2 regions of the Paracoccus stylophorae genome follow, and region 1 is predicted to be linked to the other one. Evidence: riboswitches for the same ligand, from Rfam matches in the RefSeq annotation. Region 1 holds a riboswitch; the other holds the start of a gene.
The links. A riboswitch is a leader RNA that binds a small molecule or an ion and turns the genes downstream of it on or off. The one in region 1 is predicted to bind thiamine pyrophosphate.
Positions count from the first base shown of each region.

Region 2: another riboswitch for thiamine pyrophosphate. It lies ahead of thiD (bifunctional hydroxymethylpyrimidine kinase/phosphomethylpyrimidine kinase); the one in region 1 lies ahead of JHW45_RS01540 (thiamine ABC transporter substrate-binding protein).

Region 1 covers NZ_CP067134.1:313,519-325,623, reverse strand. The annotation lists gene pstA (phosphate ABC transporter permease PstA) at 1-675, opposite strand, end outside; gene pstC (phosphate ABC transporter permease subunit PstC) at 699-1,877, opposite strand; gene JHW45_RS01555 (substrate-binding domain-containing protein) at 1,921-2,955, opposite strand; gene aroC (chorismate synthase) at 3,086-4,186, opposite strand; gene mutS (DNA mismatch repair protein MutS) at 4,183-6,810, opposite strand; TPP riboswitch at 6,878-6,976, shown strand; gene JHW45_RS01540 (thiamine ABC transporter substrate-binding protein) at 7,009-7,992, shown strand; gene JHW45_RS01535 (thiamine/thiamine pyrophosphate ABC transporter permease ThiP) at 7,968-9,512, shown strand; gene JHW45_RS01530 (thiamine ABC transporter ATP-binding protein) at 9,505-10,197, shown strand; gene JHW45_RS01525 (ABC transporter ATP-binding protein) at 10,285-10,950, opposite strand; gene JHW45_RS01520 (KpsE/RkpR family capsule polysaccharide export protein) at 10,947-12,105, opposite strand, start outside.
Region 2 covers NZ_CP067134.1:3,181,860-3,193,964, reverse strand. The annotation lists gene JHW45_RS15815 (cupin domain-containing protein) at 1-531, opposite strand, end outside; gene JHW45_RS15810 (IclR family transcriptional regulator) at 637-1,416, shown strand; gene JHW45_RS15805 (ABC transporter substrate-binding protein) at 1,518-2,537, shown strand; gene JHW45_RS15800 (ABC transporter ATP-binding protein) at 2,585-3,343, shown strand; gene JHW45_RS15795 (ABC transporter permease) at 3,340-4,119, shown strand; TPP riboswitch at 4,254-4,354, shown strand; gene thiD (bifunctional hydroxymethylpyrimidine kinase/phosphomethylpyrimidine kinase) at 4,414-5,214, shown strand; gene JHW45_RS15785 (FAD-dependent oxidoreductase) at 5,211-6,188, shown strand; gene thiS (sulfur carrier protein ThiS) at 6,172-6,366, shown strand; gene JHW45_RS15775 (thiazole synthase) at 6,368-7,138, shown strand; gene JHW45_RS15770 (thiamine phosphate synthase) at 7,135-7,731, shown strand; gene JHW45_RS15765 (HesA/MoeB/ThiF family protein) at 7,728-8,711, shown strand; gene JHW45_RS15760 (ABC transporter substrate-binding protein) at 8,708-9,643, shown strand; gene JHW45_RS15755 (TenA family protein) at 9,640-10,311, shown strand; gene JHW45_RS15750 (ABC transporter ATP-binding protein) at 10,308-11,033, shown strand; gene JHW45_RS15745 (ABC transporter permease) at 11,030-11,761, shown strand; gene JHW45_RS15740 (ring-cleaving dioxygenase) at 11,899-12,105, shown strand, end outside.

The sequences.
Region 1 (12,105 bases):
GCCCAGGATCGCCACGCCCAGCCCCGCCGCCTCGGGTCGCCGGTCGGATGCGTCGGGGTTTGTCAGAAAGCCGGGGTTGAACCGCGTGACCAGCAAGCCATTGTCCTTCAGCGCCTGCGCCAGCTGCAGTTGCGGGGCCGAGGTGTTGGCCTCGGCCGTGGCGCTGTCCATCGTGACGCGGCCCTTGAAGAACCCGTCCACGCGGCCATTCACCAGCACGTTCATCGCGACCGTTCCCCCGATCAGGTCGGGGTCGGCCAGAACGCGGTCGCGCAGCTGCGCCGCCGCCCGATCCGACATCAGCCCGCCGATATCGCCGTCGGACAGGCCGGGCACGCGGATGCCGCCATCGGCGATGGCCTGTTTCAGCGCCCGGTCCAGAACCGGCCCATAGGCCAGGGTCAGCACCTGCGCCATCTGCGCGGGATCGCGGTTGCCCTGCGGGTCCAGCCGCTCGGCCGGCAGCGCGACCGGGATCGACAGATAGGTCTGGCGGAACGCGCCCGCCCCGTCGCGCACGATGATGAACATCAGCAGCAGCAGCGCCGCCATCGCCACGCCGATTGCCGCGGCACCGCAGCGGCGGAACCTTGTCTCGGCGGCGTGGCGGCGGCGGGTGCGCGCATCCGTCCCCATCAGCGAGGCGGGGCGGTCGGGTGTCGCAGCATCGTGCAGGGGGACGGGCGTCGGCAGGTCGGTCATTCATATTGCTCGCGATAGGTGCGCACGATCCACAGCGCCACGACGTTCAGCGCCAGCGTGATCGCGAACAGCGTCAGGCCAAGGCCGAAGGCCACCAGCGTCTCGGGCGCGGCGAAATCGCCGTCGCCGGTCAGTTGGCTGACGATCTTGACGGTGATGGTGGTCATCGCCTCGAACGGGTTCAGGCTCAGCCTTGCTGCGGCCCCCGCGCCCAAAACGACGATCATCGTCTCGCCGATGGCGCGGCTGGCGGCCAGCAGCACGGCGCCGACGATGCCGGGCAGCGCGGCGGGCAGCACGACCTGCCGGATCGTCTCGGACCGGGTCGATCCAAGCGCCAGCGCGCCGTCGCGCAGGGACTGCGGCACAGCGTTGATGATGTCGTCGGACAGCGAGCTGACGAACGGAATCAGCATGATCCCCATGACCAGCCCGGCGGTCAGCACCGACGACCCGGAATTGCCCAGCCCCATCGGCTGCGCAAGATAATCGCGCAAAAGCGGCCCGACCACCATCAGCGCGAACAGCCCATAGACGATGGTCGGGATGCCGGCCAGCATCTCGATGGCGGGCTTGGCGACGGCCCGCAGCCGCGACGAAGCGTATTCGGCCATGTAAATCGCCGCCAGCAGGCCGGTGGGGACCGCGACCAGCAGCGCGATCAGGCTGATATACAGCGTCCCCCACAGCAGCGGCAGGATGCCCAACCGGCTGTCGCCCTGAAAACGCGGGCTCCATTCCGTGCCGAAGAAGAACCGCGGCCACGGATATTGCCGAAAGAACTGGCCGGTTTCGAACAGCATCGACAGGACGATCCCGATTGTGGTCAGGATCGCAACGGTCGAACACAGGATCAGAACGCCCATCGCCATCCGTTCGACCATATGGCGCGCCCGCAGGTCGGGGCCGATGCGGCGCAGGGCGCAGCCCAGCCCCGCCAGCGCCGCGACGATTGCGACCGAACCGGCGACGGCCGCGCCCGCCCGCAAAGCCGCCGCCAGCGCCAGCACCGCCAGCGCGGGCAGCAGCGTCAGCAGCGCCACGCGGATGCCGTGATGCACCGGCCGGCTGTGCCAGCGCCGGTCCGCCCGGCCCGCCGCCGCGCGGACGCGCCCCAGCCGATACCCGGCCACGGCCAGCGCCAGACAGACAGCAAACGCCCAGCTTATCGGCATGAGGATCTCCTTTGCGACAGGGGATCGGAACGGAACCGTCCGCTCAGGGCATCTCGATCACGGTGCCGTCGGCCACGGCGCTTTGGGTCGCGGCCAGATCCGGGTCCGACACCAGCCCATAGGCCGCCAGCGGCCCGTCCGGCCCCGCAAGCTGGTCCGAGACGAAGAATTGCGCGTATTCCGCCAGCCCCGGAACCATGCCGATATGCTGCGCCTTGAGATAGAAATACAGCGGCCGCGACACCGGATATTCGCCCGAGGCGATGGTCTGGGTCGAGGGGGTGACCCCCGACATCGTGCCCACCTTCAGCTTGTCGCGGTTGTTTTCCAGAAAGGACAGGCCGAACACGCCGATCCCGTGCGGCGCGCTGTCGATCCGGGCCAGCGTCTCGGTGTAGTCGCCGTCGATATCCACCGCCACCCCGTCGCTGCGCAGGCGCATGCAGGCTTGCCGGGCCTGGTCCGCGTCGCCCAGATCGGCCGCGAAGACCTGCATCGCGCCCGAGTCCTCGCAGCCCGCCAGCATCACCTTTTCCTCGAACACCTCGCGGGTGCCGTGCTTGGTGCCCGGAACGAAGGCCAGGATCGGCTGGTCGGGCAGATCGGGGTTCACCTGCGCCCAGTCTGTGGCGGTGTTCTCCACGATCCGGCCATCCTTCACCACCCTGGCCGCCAGCGCGTTGAACCAGTCGGCCGGGGTATAGGCGAAATCCGGGCCAGAGACGGCGTTGGCAAAGACGATCCCGTCAAAGCCGATGCGCACCTCGACGATGCGGGTCACGCCCTGCGCCTTGCAGGCCTGTTTCTCGCTGTCCTTGATCGGGCGGCTGGCATTGGCGATGTCGATGCTGTTTTCGCCCACTCCGTCGCAGAACCGTTTCAGCCCGGCGGACGAGCCGCCCGATTCCACCACCGGCGTGGGAAAATCGGTGTTCTCGCCGAACGCCTCGGCGACGATGGTGGCATAGGGCAGCACGGTGGACGATCCGGCGATCTGGATCTGGTCGCGCGCGGCGGCGGCGCTGGCCGACAGGGCAATGATGGCAACAGCCGGGGCGGCAAGGGTGACGCGGGTCATGGAATTCCTCTTGGTAGGTCGGTCCCCGCAACGGGGGCTGACCGTGACCTAGACAGGACACATGACGGCGATGCGACACTTGCGTGACGTTTTCGTGACAGGGGACGGCAACGCGCCCTTCGCCGCACCGTTACCCGATGGTGCCGCGCGTCCCGCCGGTCTGGGCGCGATCCATCAGCAGGTGATCCAGCACCACGCAGGCGGCCATCGCCTCGGCCACCGGGACGGCGCGGATGCCCACGCAGGGATCGTGGCGGCCCTTGGTGATCAATTCGATCTCCCTGCCCTGCCGGTCGATGGTGCGGCGCGGCGTGGTGATCGAACTGGTCGGCTTGACCGCAAAGCGGACCAGGATGGGCTGGCCGGTGCTGATTCCGCCCAGGATGCCCCCCGCATGGTTGGACAGGAATCGCGGCCCGTCCGGACCCATGCGGATCTCGTCGGCGTTGTCGGTGCCGGTCAGCGCGGCGGCCCCCATCCCCTCGCCGATCTCGACCCCCTTCACGGCGTTGATCGACATCATCGCGGCGGCCAGATCGGTGTCCAGCTTGGCATAGACCGGCGCGCCAAGGCCGGGCGGACACCCCTCGATCAGCACCTCGATCGCGGCGCCGACGCTGTCCTGCGCCTTGCGGATGCCGTCCAGATAATCGGCCCATGCCCCGACCGCCGTCGCGTCGGGCAGAAAGAACGGATTGTCGGGAATCGCGGCCGCATCGAAGGCCGTCCGGTCCAGATGCATCCCGCCCATCTGCACCATATAGCCGGTGATGCGCAGACCCGGCACCAGATGCGCCAGCACCGCCTGCGCCACGCCGCCCGCCGCGACCCGCGCGGCGGTTTCGCGGGCCGAGGATCGCCCGCCGCCGCGCGGGTCGCGCAGCCCGTATTTCAGGTGATAGGTGATGTCGGCATGGCCGGGGCGGAACGCCTGCGCGATCTCTCCGTAATCCTTGCTGCGCTGGTCGGTGTTCTCGATCATCAGCTGGATCGGCGTGCCGGTCGTGCGCCCCTCGAACACGCCCGACAGGATGCGGACGCGGTCGGGTTCGCGGCGCTGCGTGGTGTGCTTGCTGGTGCCGGGGCGGCGCCGGTCCAGAAAGGTCTGGATGAACCCTTCCTCCAGTGCGACCCCCGGCGGCACGCCGTCGACGGTCGCGCCAAGCGCGGGGCCGTGGCTTTCGCCCCAGGTGGTGAAGCGGAATTCGCGACCGAATGTGTTGACGCTCATGGCTGTTCTCCGCTGAGGGCTTTCAGTTCATAGATCAGGTCCAGCGCCTGCCGCGGGGACAGCGTGTCGGGATGCACGTCCTTCATCCGCGCGTCCAGCCTGCCCGACGCTGCGGACCGGGCGGGCGCGGGCGGCGCGGCACGGAACAGCGGCAGATCGTCGATCAGCGCGGCGGGACGCGCCGCCCCCTCGCGTTCGCCCGATTCCAGCGCGTCCAGCACCTCGCGCGCGCGGTCCACGACCGATGCGGGCAAGCCTGCCAGCCGCGCCACCTGCACGCCATAGGACCGGTCGGCCGCGCCCTTGCGCACCTCGTGCAGGAAGATCACGTCGCCTTCCCATTCGCGCACCGCGACGGTGGCGTTTTCCACCCCGTCCAGCCGCGCGGTCAGCGCCGTCATCTCGTGGTAATGGGTCGCAAACAGCGCCCGGCAGCGGTTGACCGCGTGCAGATGTTCCATCACCGCCCAGGCGATGGACAGCCCGTCCCAGGTCGCCGTGCCGCGTCCGATCTCGTCCAGGATGACCAGCGCATGATCGTCGGCCTGATTGAGGATCGCGGCGGTCTCGACCATCTCGACCATGAAGGTCGACCGCCCCCGCGCCAGATCGTCGGCGGCACCCACCCGGCTGAACAACTGGCTGACCATGCCGATATGGGCGCGCCGCGCGGGCACGAAGGCGCCGGCCTGCGCCAGCACGGCGATCAGCGCGTTCTGGCGCAGAAAGGTCGATTTGCCGGCCATGTTCGGCCCGGTCAGCAACCAGATCGCCGGCGTGTCGCCCGCGGTCAGGTCGCAATCATTGGCGACGAAGCTTTCAGCCTTGCGCTTCAGCGCGCGTTCCACCGCCGGGTGCCGCCCGCCCTCGACCTGAAAGGCGCGGCTGTCATCGACGCGCGGCCGGGTCCAGCCCTCGCCCGTGGCGATGTCGGCAAAGGCCGCAGCCAGGTCGATCTCTGCCAGCGCGCGCGCCGCCTGCCCGATGGCGGCGGCCCGGTCCAGCACCGCGGCGCGCAGCCGGGCAAAGATGTCGCGCTCGATCTCCAGCGCGCGGTCGCGGGCGTTCAGGATGCGGGTTTCCAGTTCGGACAGTTCGACCGTGGTAAAGCGGATCTGATTGGCGGTGGTCTGGCGGTGGATGAAGATATCCGACATCGCCCGCATCCGGTCGGCATGAATCGCCGTCGTCTCGATGAAATAGCCCAGCACGTTGTTGTGCCGGATCTTCAGGCTTTGCACGCCCGCCTTGGCGGCATATTCGGCCTGCATCCCGGCGATCACGCCCCGCCCCTCGTCGCGCAGGCGGCGGGTGCGGTCCAGATCGTCGTCGTACTCGGGCGCGACGAAACCGCCGTCGCGGGCCAGCAGGGGCGGCTCGGCCACCAGCGCGTCGTCCAGCAGCCGGATCAAGCCGTCATGGCCGGTCAGATCGCGCGCCGCATCGGCCAGCACCTGCGCCGCATCTTCGGGCAGGCGGTCCGCGATGGCCGCCCCCTGCGTCAGCCCGGCCCGGATCGCGGCCAGATCGCGCGGCCCGCCCCGATCCAGCGCCAGCCGCGACAGCGCACGATCTATGTCGGGCACCCGGCCCAGGGCCTCGCGCTGATCGGCGGCAAGGCGCGGATCGTCCACCAGCATCGCGACCGCGTCCTGCCGCGCGCGGATCAGCGACAGATCGCGGCCCGGCGCGCTGATGCGGCGTTCCAGCAGCCGCGCGCCCGCCGCCGTCACCGTCCGGTCGATGGCCGACAGCAGCGACCCGTCGCGCCCGCCCGACAGCGATTGCGTCAGTTCCAGGTTGCGGCGCGTGGCGGCGTCGATCTGCATCGCCGCACCGCTGCGTTCGCGCACCGGCGGGCGCAGCAGCGGCAACCTGCCCTTCTGCGTCATGTCCAGATAATCGACGATGGCGCCCATCGCGGACAACTCGGCCCGGCTGAAACTGCCGAACCCGTCCAGCGTCTCGACCCCGTAAAGCGCGCAAAGCCGCCGCGCCCCGCCGGCGCTGTCGAACGCACCGGCCACCAGATCGGTCAGCGCGGCACCCGCGTCGGCGGCCAGATCGTCCAGCCCCGCGCCCTGGGCTGCCAGCAACTCGCGCGGGGCCAGCCGGGCCAGTTCCGGCGCCAGACGCGGCAGCGGGCAGTCCATCACCTGAAACGCGCCGGTCGAGATGTCGACCCAGGCCAGCGCCGATTCCTCGCGCACGGTCGCGAAAGCGGCCAAAAAATTGTGCCGCCGCGCCTCCAGCAGCGATTCCTCGGTCAGCGTGCCGGGCGTCACCAGCCGCACCACATCGCGCGCCACAACCGATTTGCTGCCACGTTTCTTCGCCTCGGCCGGGTCCTCCATCTGTTCGGCGATGGCCACGCGAAACCCCTTGCGGATCAGCGTCAGCAGATAGGATTCGGCGGCATGGACCGGCACCCCGCACATCGGGATCGGCTGCCCCTCATGCGTGCCGCGCCGGGTCAGCGCGATGTCCAGCGCGCTTGCCGCGGCCACGGCGTCGTCAAAGAACATCTCGTAGAAATCGCCCATGCGATAGAACAGCAGCGCGCCGGGATTGGCCTCCCGGATCGCCAGATACTGCGCCATCATCGGTGTGGGCTGATCGCTCATCCGCCTGCCTGCCTGTCTCTGCCAGCGGTTCTATCCGCTTGCGCCCGGCGGTGGAACCTCTACATTCGAACCCACCTCGGGGGGCCTTCATGGCTGAGACGCATCGTGCGGACCCGTTGAACCTGATCCGGTTGAACCCGGCGGAGGGAAGGTGACGCTGTCCTTTCTTTCGCAACCCTGGCAAAAGGAGGCACAGCGATGAGACTTGCCGTTCTGTCATTCGCCCTGCTGGCCGCGGCCCCCGCCGCCGCGCAGGACAGGCCCGTCCTGACCGTCTATGCCGGCGACTATATCGCCAGCGAATGGGGCCCCGGCCCCAGGATCGAAGAGGGGTTCGAGGCGTTCTGCGACTGCGACCTGCAATTCGTCACCGGCGACATCCTGCCCCGCATCCTGATGGAGGGCGAGCGGACCCGCGCCGACATCGTCTTCGGCCTGAACACCGACGTGACCGCGCGCGCCCGCGACTCGGGCCTGTTCGCCCCGCACGGCCAGGACACGTCCGATCTGTCGCTGCCGATCGACTGGACCGACGACATCTTCCTGCCCTATAACTGGGGCGAGACGGCGTTCGTCTATGACGAGACGCGGCTGGAAAACCCGCCCGCCAGCTTCGACGAGTTGCTGGATGCCCCCGACGATCTGAAGCTCGTGATCCAGGACCCGCGCGCCTCGATCTCGGGGCTGGCGCTGCTGCTGTGGGTCAAGGCGGTCTATGGCGATCAGGCCCCGCAGGCGTGGGAAAAGCTGGCGCCGAAGGTGCTGACCGTCACCAAGGGCTGGTCGGAATCCTATGGCATGTTCACCGATGGCGAGGCGGACATGGTGCTGTCCTACACCACCTCGCCCGCCTATCACATCGCCGCCGAAGACGACCTGACGAAGAAGGCCGCGATCTTTCCCGAAGGCCATTACTTCATGGCCGAACTGGCCGCGCAGGTGAAGGGCAGCGACCAGCCCGAACTGGCGCAGCAATTCATGGACTGGATCCTGACGCCCGATTTCCAGAAGACCATCCCTCTGGCCAACTGGTCGATGCCGGCCAAACTGCCGCGCGACGACTGGCCGCAGGTGATGCGCGATCTGCCGCGCCCCGACAAGACCCTGTTCTATGACGAGACCGAGGCCGAGGCGCTGCGTCAACCCGCGCTGGACGAATGGCTGCACGCCTTCACGCGCTGAGATCGGGGTTGGCCGGGCCGGCGGTCGCCGCCGGTCTGGCCGCGCTGATCCTTAGCACGCTGGCCGCCGTCGCATGGCAGGCGCAGGGCCTGTCGGGGCTGGGACCGTGGGACTGGCGCGCGGTGCGATTCACCATCTGGCAGGCGGCGCTGTCGGGGCTGCTGTCGGCGGTGCTGGCGATCCCGGTGGCGCGGGCGCTGGCGCGGCGGCGCTTTGTCGGGCGCGCGGCGCTGGTGACGCTGCTGGGCGCGCCCTTCATCCTGCCGGTGATCGTGGCGGTGATGGGGCTGATCGCGGTGTTCGGCCGCAACGGCGCCATCAACGATGCGCTGCGCGCCGCCGGCCTGCCGGAATTCATCATCTATGGCTGGCAGGGGGTGATCCTGGCGCATGTGTTCTTCAACCTGCCGCTGTCGGTCCGGCTGATCCTGCAAGGCTGGCAGGCGATCCCGGCGGAACGGTTCCGTCTGGCCGAAAGCCTGGGCTTTGGGCCGCGCGACGTGGCGCGGCATCTGGAACGCCCGATGCTGCGCGCGGTGCTGCCGGGCGTCTGGCTGGCGGTGTTTCTGGTCTGCCTGACCTCGTTCGCTGTGGCGCTGACGCTGGGCGGGGGGCCGTCGGCCACGACGGTGGAACTGGCGATCTATCAGGCGTTCCGGTTCGATTTCGACCTAGGCCGCGCCGCGACGCTGGGGCTGGTGCAGATCGGGCTGTGTGTGGCCGCAATGGTGCTGGCGCGCTGGATCAGCATTCCCGCCGCCTTCGGGGCCGGGCTTGATGCCGACCACCGCCCGCGCGCGCCGGGCGGCTGGCGCATCGGCACCGACATTCTGGCCATCGGGCTGGCGGCGCTGTTCCTGCTGTGGCCCATCCTCGCCGTGACCGCGCAGGGTCTGCCGCGCCTGCCGTCGCTGCCGCCCGATGTCTGGCGCGCGACGCTGCGGTCGGTGATCATGGCGCTGATCTCGGCGGGGCTGGCGCTGGCGATGTGCCTGACGCTGGCGCTGTCCATCGCGCGCGGGCGCGCGGGCTGGATCGAGGCGGCAGGGATGCTGCCCATCGTCGCCTCGCCGCTGGTTCTGGGAACGGGGCTGTTCATCCTGCTGCGCGGCTGGTTTTCGCCCGATGCGCTGGCGCTGCCGGTGACGGTGGCGATCAACGCCATCATGGCCCTGCCCTTCGGGCTGCGCGCGCTGATCCCGGCGGCGCAAAGCCTGGGCGACGATTACGGGCGGCTGGCCGATTCGCTGGATCTGCGCGGACTGGCGCGGCTGCGGCTGCTGATCCTGCCCCGGCTGGCGCGACCCCTGGGCTTTGCCGGCGGGCTGGCGGCGGCGCTGGCGATGGGCGATCTGGGCGTGATCACGCTGTTTGCCACCAACAGCCCGACCCTGCCGCTGAAACTGTATCAGCTGATGGAATCCTATCGCATGGCCGACGCCTCGGCCTGCGCGGTGCTGCTGATGGCGATCAGCTTCGCGCTGTTCTGGCTGTTCGACCGAGGAGGCCGCCTTGCTTGAGTTCCGCGACACCGCCGTCACCCGCGGCGATTTCACCCTGCGCGCCGATCTGCGGGTCGGGCGCGGCCGGCGCGTCGCCGTCATCGGCGCCTCGGGGTCGGGCAAATCGACGCTGCTGGCGCTGGTCGGCGGCTTTCTTCGGCCCGATACCGGCCGGGTGCTGTGGGACGGGCAGGACATCACCGACCTGCCGCCGGGCCGGCGGCCGGTCTCGGTGCTGTTTCAGGACCAGAACCTGTTTCCGCATCTGACGGTGGGCCAGAATGTCGGGCTGGGGCTGCGCCCCGATCTGCGGCTCAGCGATGCGCAGCGGTCCCGCGTCGCACAGGCGCTTGAGGATGTGGGCCTGACCGGCATGGACACGCGCCGCCCCGCCACCCTGTCGGGCGGTCAGCAAAGCCGGGTGGCGCTGGCGCGGGTGCTGCTGCGCGCGCGTCCGCTGCTGCTGCTGGACGAACCTTTCGCCGCACTTGGCCCGGCCCTGAAATCCGAGATGCTGGATCTGCTGGCGCGCATCGTCGCCGACACCGACGCGACCGTGCTGATGGTCACCCACGACCCCCACGACGCGCGCGCCTTCGCGCCCAAGACGATCCTGATCGAGGACGGGCGCGCCCATCCGCCGGTGCCCACCGGCCCGCTGCTGGACGATCCGCCGCCGGGGCTGCGCGCCTATCTGGGCTGATCGCGCCCCCGCCGGCAGGTCCCACGCGGCCAGCGCCCTGGCGGCATACATGAACAGCATTCCGCCGCATCTGCGGCAAGCCGCGCGTTATCTCGCACGGCGGCGCATGTTCTCAAGATGCTGTTCGATCGCATCCTCGATATCGTGGTAATAGCTTAGCCGGCCATCCTCCAGCACCGCGCCCGCCTGACATGTCTTGCGCAGCATTCCCATCGAATGCGACACGACGATGGCGCCCGATTTCGCCATCCGTTCGTTGAAGACCCGGTTCGACTTGGACTTGAACGCCGCATCGCCCACCGCCGACACCTCGTCCACCAGATAGGTGTCGAACGGCACCGCCATCGACACGCCAAACGCCAGCCGCGCCTTCATCCCCGACGAATAGGTGCGGATCGGCAGCTGGAAATGATCGCCCAGTTCGGCGAAATCCTTGACGAAGGCCACCATCTCGTCGGTGTCGATGCCATAGACCCGCGCCAGAAAGCGGCAATTCTGTTCGCCCGACAATTCGCGGTGGAACGACCCGGCGAATCCGACCGGCCAGCTGATCGTGCCGTCCGACAAAATCTCGCCCGAGGTCGGCAGCATCTCGCCCGAGATCATCTTCAGCAGCGACGATTTCCCCGCCCCGTTGCGCCCCAGCAACGCGACCGACACCCCGGTCGGAAAGACCGCCGTGATGTCGCGGGCAACGGTCTTGCGTCGCCCCTCCAGCACATAGGTCTTGGTCAGATTCTGCAGCCTGATCAACGCCGGTCCCTGAGGCTGTAGAAGATCAGAACGCCGATGATCCACAGAATCAGCAGGAAGCCCGACATGATCAGCAACAGCTTGCCGCGTTCGGGATATTTCGATTCCTGCGCCAGCGTCGGCTTGACATAGGCCGCAAGATAGCGCGACTGCCGCGACGCCTCGGCCCGCGCGGTGTCATAGGTCGCCAGCGCCGCGGTATAGCTGCGTTCGGCGAATTCACGATCGACCGTCAGCGATTCGAACTGCCCCACCACCTCTGACAGCGCCTCGCCGGTGGCGGTTTCCGACCCGAATTTCTGCCGCTCCTCGTCGATCTGGTCGCGGATGATGCCGATGCGCAGCTCGGCCTGCTCGATCCGCGGATCGCCGGGCTGGGCGTTGGCGCGCAGCAGCCCAAGCTGGACCAGCGCCTCGGCCAGCTGCTGTTGCAGCGACGTGACCACGCCCACCTGCCCCTGCACGTCGGCGGACGGATCGACCAGCTGATGCCGGTTGCGGAACGCCATCATGTCCTGCCGCGCCGCCTTCAGCCGGGCCAGCGCCTCGGCCAGATCGTCGCGCGCATATCGCAGCGCATCCTCGCGCGCGATATCGTTCAGCTCGTTGATCATCCGCGTGCTTTCGTCGAAGATCGCCTGGGTGATGGCGCGCGCGTCCTGCGGATCGAAGGCCAGAACGCGCAGATCGATCATGCCGTCGTCGTAATAGATGCGGACCTTGCGTTCCCACTCGCTCAGCAGGTCTTCCAGCGATTCGTTGCCGGTATAGCCGAAGATCGGATCGCCCGGCGCCTTCGACCAGATCCGGCGCAGGTCAAGCCGCTCGTCCACACGCTCGACCAGGTCGTGGCTCTGGATGAACTTGTAAAGAATGTCGGTATCGGTGCTGGAATTGCTGGTCATGCCCACCAGCGAGGTCAGGCCGCCCAGCAATTCGCTGGTGCCGGCCCCGGTCTCGCTGCGCACCGAGAATCCCAGATAGGATGCGTATTGATCGACGGCGCGCGCCCACAGATACCATCCCGACGCCGCGACCGGCGCCACGACGACCAGCAGAAAGCTGAGCATCAGGGCGACATGCCGGCGGCGCAGCCTGGCCTTGCCGGCGGTCGGGCGCACCGGCGGCTGGGGCGCGTTGCGGCGCGGCTTGGGC
Region 2 (12,105 bases), 770 kb from region 1:
CTGCGTCTTGCCCGGCTCGGCGCCGAAGGAACGTGCCAATTCCGGCGCGTGGCTTTTCGGGTGGTAATGATAGACCGGCGGCAGCGGTTTGCCGACATCGACGGAAATCGACATCATCACCGGCTCGACCCCGTCGACGCGGAAGCCGTGGCCGATCTCGCGGGCGTTCAGGATCATGTCCTTGGGGCCAAGGTTCACCTCGACCACCTCGCCGTCCTTCTCCCACCCCACGATCAGCGCGCCGTCGATGATCAGAAAGCTTTCCTCGATCTCGTGGCTGTGGCAGGCCGCGTATTTCCCCGGCTCTTTATAGATCAGGGACAGGGTGAAATGGTCGGGCTTGAGGGTGCTGGTGTCGCCGACCTTGGGCGAGCCGCCGGCGCCGATATAGCGCATCTGCGCGCGCGACAGTTCGGGGAAGCCGACATTCGACGGAAACGCCTCCCAATCGAATTTCTTGTCGGTAAAGCGGCCCGTATGCGCCGCCAGCTTGTCCGCAAGCGTGCCGATATTCTGATCCTGAACGGTCATCTGGAAGATCCTTCCGGTCTGTGATGGCTGTGTTGGGCTTTTTCATAGCCGAAAGGCGTTTTGCGCACTACCATACGTTTTGCCAGTAAAGCAGGGATGAGGCACATGGAGGAAAAACCGGACCGCTACATGGTGCCCGGACTGGTGCGGGGGCTGAACGTGCTGAAGCTGTTCACGCCCGAAACCCCGGTCCTGCGCCTGTCGGATATTGCCAAGGCGCTTGGCATCTCGCGCTCGGCCGCGTTCCGCACCACCTATACCCTGACCGAGATGGGGTGCCTGCTGCACGATGCGCGCGATCAAAGCTATTCGGTTGGCGCGGGGGTGCTGCGGCTGACCTATGGGTTCGTGGGTGCGCGCGAAATCCCCGAAATCGCCCAGCCCGAGCTTGAGGCCCTGCGCAACCGGACAGGCTGGTCGGTGCATCTGGGTGTTCTGGACGGCACCTCGGTTCTGTATATCGTTCGAGTGCCGGCCTTGCCGGGCGACATGTCGATCGTGCAGGTGGGCCGTCGCCTGCCGGCCAGAAGCACGACCATGGGCCGGGTCCTGCTGTCGGACCTGACCGAGGAACAGCTGATCGGCATGTTCCGGGCAGACTCGTCCTCTGCGGGGCTGGAAAAGGGCCGCACGATGCTGGAACTCCTCGCTCAGGCCAGGGCCGATCGCCAGGCCAGCGCGATCGTTCACGCCGGCGATTTCGAGGCGGGAATCGTCTCGGTCGGCGCGCCGGTTCGCGATCTGTCCGGGCGGGTCGTCGCAGCGATCAATGCGACCAGCCCGAACCGTCCCGATACCGTGAAGGCCGCGCAGGGTCCGGTAAAGGACGATCTGGTGCGGACGGCGCAGCGGATTTCCCGTTTGCTGGGGTTCGACGCCAGTTGAATGAAGATCGTGTTTTACCTGTAAAACGGCAACTCGTTTCTTCACGGCATCTGATTAGGATGCGGGAACCGCAACAGTCATATCAGGGAATCCTTCGGCCAATGAGTGATCTTGTCCCGACCATCGACCGTCGTGCATTTCTGGGCAGCACCGCCGCTGGCGTCGCTGTCCTGCTGGCTGGCGGACCGGCCGCCGCGCAGGGCGCGGCATTCCGCTTTATCACGCCGTTCAGCCTGTCGCTGTCCTTCGCGGCGGTGCTGTATGCCGACGCGGCCGGGTATTACACCGACGAGGGAATCGAGATGCAGATCGAGGCGGCGAACGGTGCCGCCATGGCCGCGCAGATGGTGCTGGCCGATCAGATGGATGTCGGGCGGACAGGCGGGACCAACTATATCGTGTCGCGTGTGGACAATAACGCACCGCTGATTTCGATTGCGACGATTGCGCAGATGTCGCCCTTCTTCATCATTTCGTCCGACGACAATCCGGTCAGCGGCGTTCAGGATCTGCCGGGCCGCACCGTGGGGATGGCGTCGCTTGGCGGGTCGATGGAAGGAACGCTGGATCTGCTGATGATGGCCGGCGGTCTGGACCCGGCCTCGGTCAACAAGGTCAAGGTCGCCGACAGCGCCGCATCTTTCGCGCTGATCGAAGCGGGCCGGGCCGGTGCGTTCATCGGCAACACCTCATCCATGATCAAGGCGAAAGAGGCGCGCCCGAACGTCCACGCCGTGCCGATGGATGACGGGATGCCGGGTCAGGTCTATGTCGCCCGCCCCGAGGATATCGAGGCGAACCCGGACAAATACGTGTCCTTCCTGCGCGCCACGCACAAGGCCGCGCGCGAGATCGCGACCGCCGGGGATCTGGACGCGATCATCGCCAAGATCGCAAGCGTGCACGAGGTGAACGGCATCGACGACCCGGAAACGGCCAAGATCGACCTGGCCACCAACGCCGAGAACTGGATGGCCAAGGGCGGGGACAACCTGCTTCGCAACGTACCCGAAGTCTGGCAGAACGCGGTCGAAAGGCTGCATGAGGCCGGCATGATCGGAACGGCGCCGGATGCCTCGACGCTTTATACCAACGCCCTGCTGGACAAGGCCATCGCGTGATGTCGTCAGAAGCTGCGCTGGCTGCGCCGGAAATTCGGATTTCCGGCTTGACGAAGATATTCGGCGAGGGTTCGGGGGCGGTCACCGCCATCTCGAACGCAAACCTGGAAATGCGCCAGGGCGAGTTCATTTCGCTGCTCGGACCTTCGGGGTGCGGCAAGACGACCCTGCTGCGCATCCTTGCGGGGCTTGAGGTTCCGACACGGGGCGAGGTGGAGGTGCGCGGCCTGCCGATCTGGGTCCGCGGGAAACGCGACCGGACCGCGACCCGGCCCGTTTCGATGATGTTTCAGGAGGCGCGGCTGTTTCCGTGGCTGACGGTGGCGGAGAACGTCGCGCTGCCGCTGCGGATCGCGCGCGTGGGGCAGGCCGACAGAATGGCCCGCGCGCGCAATATTTGCGGGACCGTGGGCCTCAGCGGGTTCGAGGACGCCAGCCCCACCGCGCTTTCGGGCGGCATGCGGCAGCGCGCCTCGCTGGCCCGCGCCCTTGTCACCGATCCGCAGGTGCTGCTGCTGGACGAGCCGTTCGGCGCGCTGGACGCGATGACCCGCGACACGCTGAACCTGGAATTGATGGATGTCTGCGCGCGGGCCAAGGTGACCACGATCCTTGTCACCCACTCGATTGCCGAATCCGCGTTTCTGTCGGATCGGGTTGTCGTTCTGGCACCGCGCCCGGCGCGGATCTTGGACGTCGTGGACATCCCGTTTCCCCGGCCGCGCGACCTGAACCTGCAAAGAACGCCCGAATTTCAGGACCTTGTCGCCAGCTTGCGGACACAAATGACGGAGGGCGCGGAATGAACCGCAAAACCTTGCGCATCGCGCTTCCCATCGCATCGGTGACGCTGTTTCTGGTCGGCTGGTCGCTTTACGTCCGCACCGCCCAGGTTTCGGCCTTCGTCCTGCCCCCGCCCGAGGCGATCGTCGCCGCGCTGTCGACGATGTTGTTCGATCCCGATCTGTGGTCGCACACTTTGGTCACCGTGATCGAGGCGCTGTCGGGTTTCGGCATCGCGGTCGGGCTCGGGTTGACGCTGGGGTTCACGATGGCGCGTGTGCCGCCCGTGGAATGGGCGTTGAAGCCCTTTGTCGTGCTTTTGCAGCTGATCCCGAAAATCGCGCTTGCGCCGCTGTTCATCCTCTGGTTCGGCTTCGGCCTTGAATCGAAGATCGTGATCGCCGCCGCGCTGGCGTTTTTCCCGATATTTTCCAATGCGTTGCAGGCGTTCAAATCGGTCGATCCCGGCGATCGCGATGTCTTTGTCATGCTTCAGGCGAACCCGCTGCAAAGATTCGTCCTGCTGGATTTCCCCAACGCTTTGCCGGTGATCCTGACCGGGGCCGAGGTGGCGGTCGTGCTGGCCATGATCGGCGCCATCGTCGGGGAGTTCATCGGCGGGAATCAGGGCCTGGGCTATCTGGCGGTCGCGCATCTTCAGAACCTGGCCGTGGCCGAACTGTTCGGGGTCATCGTCGTGCTGACATTGGTGGGGCTGGTGTTTTACACCGTCATAGGTCAGTTGAGGGCGCTGCTGACGCCGTGGCACGTGTCCAGCGACAGGAACCGCGCTCCGTAACGTCCGCGCGAATGGCCGACCGGCAACGTCCTCCGCAAGGTCGATCAGGGGGGCCGCATCAGCGGCCCGCCATCCCTGCCACGGCCAAGATCGCGCGCCGCTTGCAGCCCGGCCCGCTGGCTGCTAGATTCTCATCGAATCCGTTGGGGTGCCCCGTCAGGGGCTGAGAGGCGCAGGCCGACCCATCGAACCTGATCCGGGCAATACCGGCGTAGGGAACGGAGATCGAATTGGCGGGCTCGGTATCTTCCGCCTTTTTCTTCCTCCTTCTGGCGTCCGGTGGAGGAAGCGACGATGTCCCACCCGACCGCATTGACCATCGCCGGCTCCGACAGTGGCGGAGGCGCGGGCATTCAGGCCGATCTGAAGACGTTCGCGGCCCTTGGCGTCTATGGCACAAGCGCGATCACGGCGATCACCGCCCAGAATACGCGCGGCGTCTTTGCGGTCGCGCCGGTGGATGCGGCGACGGTCGCCGCGCAAATTGCGGCCGTGCGCGACGACATCCCGCCCGACGCGATCAAGATCGGCATGTTGGGCGCGCCGGACATCGTCGATACGGTGGCCGCTGCGCTGGAAGGCTATGACGGTCCGGTCGTGCTGGACCCGGTGATGGTCGCCAAGTCGGGGGCGGCGCTGTTGTCCCGCGATGCCGAGACGGCCCTGATCGCGCGGCTTCTGCCCCGCGCCGATCTGCTGACCCCGAACCTGCCCGAGGCCGCGCGCCTGCTGGGCTGCGCGCCCGCGCGCGACATGGCCGAGGCGCAGGCGCAGGGCAGGGCGCTGCTGGGACTGGGCGCGCGTGCCGTTCTGATGAAGGGCGGCCATGCCGACGGCCCCGACTGCATCGACATTCTGGTGACGGCCTCCGGCGCCGTCGAGATGGCGCAGCCCCGGCTTGCAACCCGCAACACCCACGGCACCGGCTGCACGCTGTCTTCGGCCATCGCGGCGGAACTGGCGAAGGGTGCCGGTCTTGAGGCGGCGGTCCGCCGGGCGCAGTCCTGGCTGCACGGCGCGATCCGGGCGGCGGATGCGATGGCCATCGGTGCCGGTCACGGCCCGGTCGATCACTTCCACGAGGTCCGGCAGTGAGGGCGGCCACCGTCATCGGCGCCGGCGTGGCCGGGCTTTGCGTGGCCACGGAACTGGTCGCGCGGGGCTGCAAGGTGACGGTGTTCGACCCGTCGCCCCGCCCCGGCCCGCAGTGCTGTTCGTGGTGGGCGGGCGGCATGCTTGCCCCCTTCTGCGAGGGCGAGACGGCGGAAGAACCCGTGGTCCGGCTGGGCCGGCAGGCAGCCGCGTGGTGGCAAGCCCAGGGCGTCGCGGTCGCGCGGCAGGGAACGCTGGTGCTGGCGCTGGGCCGCGACCGGGGTGAAATCGACCGCTTTGCGCGCCGCACCGTCGGGCACGAACCCCTTGACAGTGCCGCAATCGCCCGGCTCGAGCCGCAGCTGGGGGGACGGTTTGACCGCGGCCTTCATTTCCCGGACGAGGCGCATCTGGACCCGCGCGCGGCCCTTGGCCATCTGCGCGACCGGCTGGAGGATGCGGGCGTCGCCTTCGTGGCCGAGAGGGGCCGCGCCGCGGGTCTGACCTTCGATTGTCGCGGGCTGGCCGCGCGCGACGTTCTGCGGGATCTGCGCGGCGTGAAGGGCGAGATGGCGGTGCTGCGCGCGCCCGAGATCCGCCTGGACCGGCCCGTCCGCCTGCTGCATCCACGCATTCCGATCTACGTGGTGCCGCGCGGGGACGGGCTTTTCATGCTGGGTGCGACCCAGATCGAAAGCGACGATCGCAGGCCGCGCGTCCGGTCGGTGCTGGAACTTCTGTCCGCCGCCTATGCGCTTCATCCGGCCTTCGCCGAGGCAGAACTGGTCGAGATCGGCGTCGATGCCCGCCCGGCCTTTCCCGACAACCTGCCCCGCCTGCGCCGGATCGGCGGGACGATCCATGTGAACGGCCTGTTCCGCCACGGTTTCCTGCTGGCCCCGGCGCTGGCGCGGATGGCGGTCGAGGCGGGCTGCGATGGCACTATACCGGAGGTGATGGATGCAGATCATGGTTAACGGCACGGCGACCGAGGTGCAGGGCGAAACGCTTGCATCGGTTCTGGGTGAACTCGGCTATGGCGATGCGAAAATCGCCACGGCGGTCAACGGGGATTTCGTGCCCGCCGCGGCGCGCGACGTGCCCCTGGCCCCCGGCGACCGGGTCGAGATCGTCGCGCCAAGGCAGGGCGGCTGAGATGCGGCTTTACGACACCGACATCGCCTCGCGCCTGATGCTGGGAACGGCGCAATACCCCTCGCCAGCCGTGCTGGCCGAGGCGTTCCGCCGGTCGGGCGCGGGCATCGCGACCGTCTCGGTTCGGCGCGAGGCGGGCGGCGCGCAGGCCGGGGCGGCCTTCTGGGATCTGGTGCGCGATCTGGGCGTGAAGATCCTGCCCAACACCGCCGGCTGCCATTCGGTCCGCGAGGCGGTCACGACAGCGCAGATGGCGCGCGAGCTGTTCGACACCGCCTGGATCAAGCTGGAGGTGATCGGCCATGCCGACACGCTTCAGCCCGACCCGTTCGGTCTGGTCGAGGCGGCGGACATTCTTGTCCGCGACGGGTTCGAGGTGTTTCCCTATACGACCGAGGATGCGGTTCTGGCCGACCGGCTGCTGTCGGCGGGGTGCCGGGTGCTGATGCCATGGGGTGCGCCCATCGGCACCGGGCTTGGGCTGACCAACATCTACGCGCTGCGCACGCTGCGGGCGCAGTTCCCGGACGTGCCGATGATCGTCGATGCGGGAATGGGCCTGCCCAGCCATGCGGCAATGGCGATGGAGATGGGGTTCGACGCGGTGCTGCTGAACACCGCGGTGGCCAGGGCGGGCGATCCGGCGGCGATGGCCGAGGGATTTGCGCGCGCGGTCGAAGCCGGGCGGCTGGCCTTCGGCGCCGATCCGATGCAGCCGCGCGACATGGCCGCCCCCTCGACCCCGGTGATCGGAAAGGCGTTCCTTGAATGAGGCTGGACCGTTTCTATCCCATCTTCGACGGTGCCGGCTGGCTTGACCGCATGCTGCCCCTTGGTGTGAGGCTGGTGCAGCTGCGCATCAAGGATCTGCCGGATGAGGCGTTGCAACCCGTCGTTGCGCGCGCGCAGGCGATGTGCCGGGCGCAAGGGACGGTGCTGGTGATCAACGATCACTGGCGCGCGGCCATCGACGCAGGCTGCGACTGGGTCCATCTGGGGCAGGAGGATCTGGAGCACGCCGATCTGCCCGCGATCCGTGGGGCCGGGCTGAAGCTGGGGATCAGCACCCACGATCTCGCCGAACTGGACCGTGCGCTGTCGCTTGCGCCCGATTACGTGGCGCTTGGCCCGGTCTATCCGACGATCCTGAAGAAGATGACATGGACGCAGCAGGGTCTGGGGCGGGTGGCGGAATGGAAGCGTCTGATCGGAGATCTGCCCCTTGTCGCCATCGGCGGGATGAGCGTCGAGCGGGCGGCAGGCGCCTTTGCCGCGGGGGCCGACATCGTGTCGGCCGTCACCGACATCACCCTGCACGACGACCCCGAGGGCCGGGTGCGCCAGTGGATCGCGGCGACCCGATGACCCGCTATGCAAGACAGATCGCCGTTCCCGAATTCGGCGCGCACGGTCAGGCCCGCCTGCGGGACGCGCATGTGCTGGTCGTGGGTGCGGGCGGGCTTGCGGCGCCGGTGTTGCAATATCTGGGCGGCGCGGGCGTCGGTCGTATCCATCTGGTCGATCCCGACCGGGTCGAGCGTTCCAACCTGCATCGCCAGACGCTGTTCCGCGAGGCCGATATCGGCCGGCCAAAGGCACAGGCCGCCGCCGCCCATATCGCGGCGCTGAACCCGGAATGCCGTGTGGACGCCACCATCGCCGCGCTTGATCCCGCGAATGTCACCGCGCTTTGTGCGGGCGCCGATCTGGTCCTCGACTGCGCCGACAGCTTCGCGGCAAGCTATATCCTGTCCGATACCTGCCACGAAGCCTGTCTGCCGCTGGTCAGCGCCTCGGTGATCGGGCTGGACGGCTATGTCGGGGCCTTCTGCGGCGGTGCGCCAAGCCTGCGCGCGGTGTTTCCCGACCTGCCGCAGCGGCTGGGTTCGTGCGCCGAGGATGGGGTGCTGGGGCCGGTTCTGGGCGTCATCGGCGCGTTGCAGGCGCAGATGACGATGGCGCTGCTTGCAAGGCTTGTGCCGTCGCCTTTGGGCCGGCTGGTCACCTTCGACGCGCGGACGTGCCGCTTTGGCGGCTTCCGCTTCGACGCCGCGCCCGAGCCCGCCTCGCAGCCCCGTTTCCTTGCGCCATCAGAGATCGCCACCGGCGATTTCGTCGTGGACCTGCGGGCCGAGGCGGAGGGGCCGCTGGTCCGCCCCACGGCCCACCGCCTGCCCGTGGCGGCGTTCGGGCCGGACGGTCCCCGCCCCAAGCCCGGCCAGCGCACCGTTCTGTGTTGCCGCACCGGCCTGCGATCCTGGCAGGCAGCCGAGAGGCTGGCCACGGTCTGGGACGGAGACATTCGCCTTGTCGCCCTGGGCGACCCAACCGGAGATGAACCATGAAAGCCGTTCTCACCACTCTCGCCCTCCTCGCCGCAAGCCCTGCGGCGGCGCAGGAAAAGATGACCCTCGTGCTCGACTGGTTCGTGAACCCCGATCACGGGCCGATCATCGTCGCGCAGGAACAGGGATATTTCGCCGACGAAGGACTGGAGGTCGAGGTGATCGCCCCCGCCGATCCTGCCGATCCGCCCAAGATGGTCGCGGCCGGGCGCGCGGATCTTGCCGTCTCCTATCAGCCGCAGCTTCATCTGCAAATTGCCGAGGGAATGCCGCTGGTCCGCGTCGGCACGCTGGTCGCCACGCCGCTGAACTGCCTGCTGGTGCTGCAGGACGGTCCGGTGAAGTCAATCGCCGATCTCGCGGGCCGCAAGGTCGGCTTCTCGGTGGCCGGCATGGAAGAGGCGCTGCTGTCGGCGATGCTGCAGGCAAACGGTCTGTCGCTGAAGGATGTCGAACTTGTCGGCGTGAACTGGTCGCTGTCGCCCGCGCTGATGTCGGGACAGGTCGACGCGACGATCGGCGCGTTCCGCAATTTCGAACTGAACCAGATGCAGATCGAAGGCATCGATGGTCGGTGCTTCTACCCCGAGGAGGAAGGGGTGCCTGCCTATGACGAGCTGATCTACATCGCCAATCCCGAGACGATGGAGGCCCAGGACATCCGCCGCTTCCTTGCCGCGACCGAACGGGCCACGCAGTTCATCGTCAACCATCCGCAGGAAAGCTGGGACATCTTCGCGGGCACCGCTTCGGAACTGCGGGACGAACTGAACCGGAAGGCGTGGGCCGACACGATCCCGCGTTTCGCGCTGCGCCCGGCGGCGCTGGACGCGGGCCGCTATGCGCGGTTCGAGAGCTTTCTGAACGAGGCCGGGCTGATCGAAGGGACGCGCGCGGTTTCCGACCTCGCCGTCGAGCTGGGGGCGCAATGAGCTATGGCACCACCTTCCCGCTCTGGCGGGCGGCGGCGGGCGAGGCGTGGGACGCCTATACCCGCCACGCCTTCGTCGAGGGGCTGAAAGACGGAACGCTGCCGCGCGCGGCGTTCCTGCGCTATCTCGTCCAGGATTACGTCTTCCTCGTCCATTTTTCGCGCGCCTGGGCGCTGGCCGTCACCAAGGCCGAGACGCTGGACGAGATGCGCGCCTGCGCGGCCACGGTCCACACGCTTCTGGACGGAGAGATGCGGCTGCATGTCGCGATCTGTGCGGCCGAAGGCATCGCCGAGGCGGATCTGTTCGCCGCCGAAGAGGCGCCGCAGAACCTCGCTTATACCCGCTATGTCCTCGATGCCGGCCATTCGGGCGACTTCCTCGACCTGATGGCGGCGCTTGCGCCCTGCGTTCTGGGCTATGGCGAGATCGGTGCGCGGCTGGCGGCCGAGGCGGGCGAGACGCCCTATTCCGACTGGATCGCCAGCTATGCGGGCGAGGATTACCAGCGCGCCTGCGCCGATGTCGGCCGTCTGATCGATGCGGCGGCCTTGCGACGGCTGGGCGACAAGCCCGAGACAAGCCCCCGCTGGCCGCGCCTGTGCGAACGGTTCCGCACGGCCACGCGGCTGGAGGTCGGGTTCTGGGGCATGGGTCTTGTGGGATGACTCAGGCACCCGCGCTGCGCCTTGCGGGTGAGGCCCGGATCGGCGGCGCGACCGTCTTCGGGCCGGTGACGCTGGATGCGCCGGGCGGATGCTGGACCTGCCTGCTGGGACCTTCGGGCGTCGGCAAGTCCACGATCCTGCGCCTGCTTGCGGGTCTGGGCGACGAGGTTGCGTTCGCGGGCGACGTCACGGCGGATGACGGCCTGCCGCTTGGCGGGCGGGTCGCGCTGATGGCGCAAAGCGATCTTCTGATGCCGTGGCTTGACGCGCTGGACAATGTCCTGCTGGGCGCGCGCCTGCGCGGAACGACGCCCGAGCGGGAGCGGGCGATGACCATGCTGCAGCGCGTCGGCCTGGCCGGCCACGCCCGCAAGCGTCCGCGCGCGCTGTCAGGCGGGCAGAGGCAACGGGTCGCGCTGGCGCGCACGCTGATGGAGGACCGGCCGGTGGTGCTGCTGGACGAGCCGTTCTCGGCCCTCGACGCCCGGTCGCGCGCCGCGATGCAGGACCTTGCCGCGGACCTGCTGCGCGGCTGCACGATCCTGCATGTCACCCACGACACCGCCGAGGCGGCGCGGCTGGGCGATCGTATCCTGCTGATGACCGAGGCCGGCATTGCGTCCATTGCCCCGCCCGCGACGCCTGCGCCGCGCATTCACGACGCGCCCGAAACGCTTGCCTCGCAGGGGCATCTGCTGCGCCTTCTGATGGCTGCGCGATGACGCGGGTCTTCCGCATCTTCGGTGTGATACTGGCGATCCTGCTGGCCTGGCAGACCTTGATCTGGCTCGCGCAGATGCCGCGCTTCATCCTGCCCGGTCCCGTCGCGGTGATCTCGACGCTGTGGACGAGCCGGCTGCTGATCGCGCAGAACGCGCTGGTCACGGCGACCGAGGTGGGCATCGGCCTGGTCCTGGGCGCGGCGGCGGGGTTCGCCTCGGCGCTGCTTCTGGTGGCCTCGCCGCTTGCGCGGTCGGTCCTGCGCCCGATGCTTGTGTTCAGCCAGGCCGTGCCCGTCTTCGCGCTGGCCCCGATCCTGACGCTGTGGTTCGGCTATGGGATCTGGTCGAAGGTCGCGATGGCGCTGCTGATCATCTACTTTCCCGTGACGTCCGCCTTCTTCGACGCGCTGATGCGGACGCCGCGGGGCTGGCTGGAACTGGCGCGCGTGATGGGGGCCGCACCCGGCCGCGTCCTGTGGCGCATCCGCGTGCCGGCGGCCATGCCGGGCTTCGCCTCGGGCCTGCGCCTTGCCGCCGTCTACGCCCCCATCGGCGCGATCATCGGCGAATGGGTCGGGGCCTCGCGGGGGTTGGGCTATCTGATGCTGCTGGCGAACGGCCGGGCGAAGACCGACCTGATGTTCGCATCCCTGCTGGTGCTGGTCGCGCTGACATTCGTTCTTCACGCCGCTGTCGATGCGGTCTGCCGGCGGGTTTGGGAGGGTTGAGGCACCGGGCAGGGGCTTCGGCAACGCCCCACCATTACGCCAATCGCAACAATCAATGCAACATTATCCCTGTTCTGTCCTGCGTCGCGCGGCTCTATCTTCCGCCTCAAGCAAGATCGTTCAGGAAGGAGCCTGTCATGCTCGACCAGATCAAGGGCCTGCACCATGTCACCTCGATGGCCTCGGATGCGCAGGAGAACAACGATTTCTTCACCCGAGTGCTCGGCCTGCGCCGGGTCAAGAAGACGGTGAATTTCGACGCCCCCGATGTCTATCACCTCTATTACGGCGACCGGGTCGGCACGCCGGGATCGGTGATGACCTATTTCCCGTTCCCGCATATC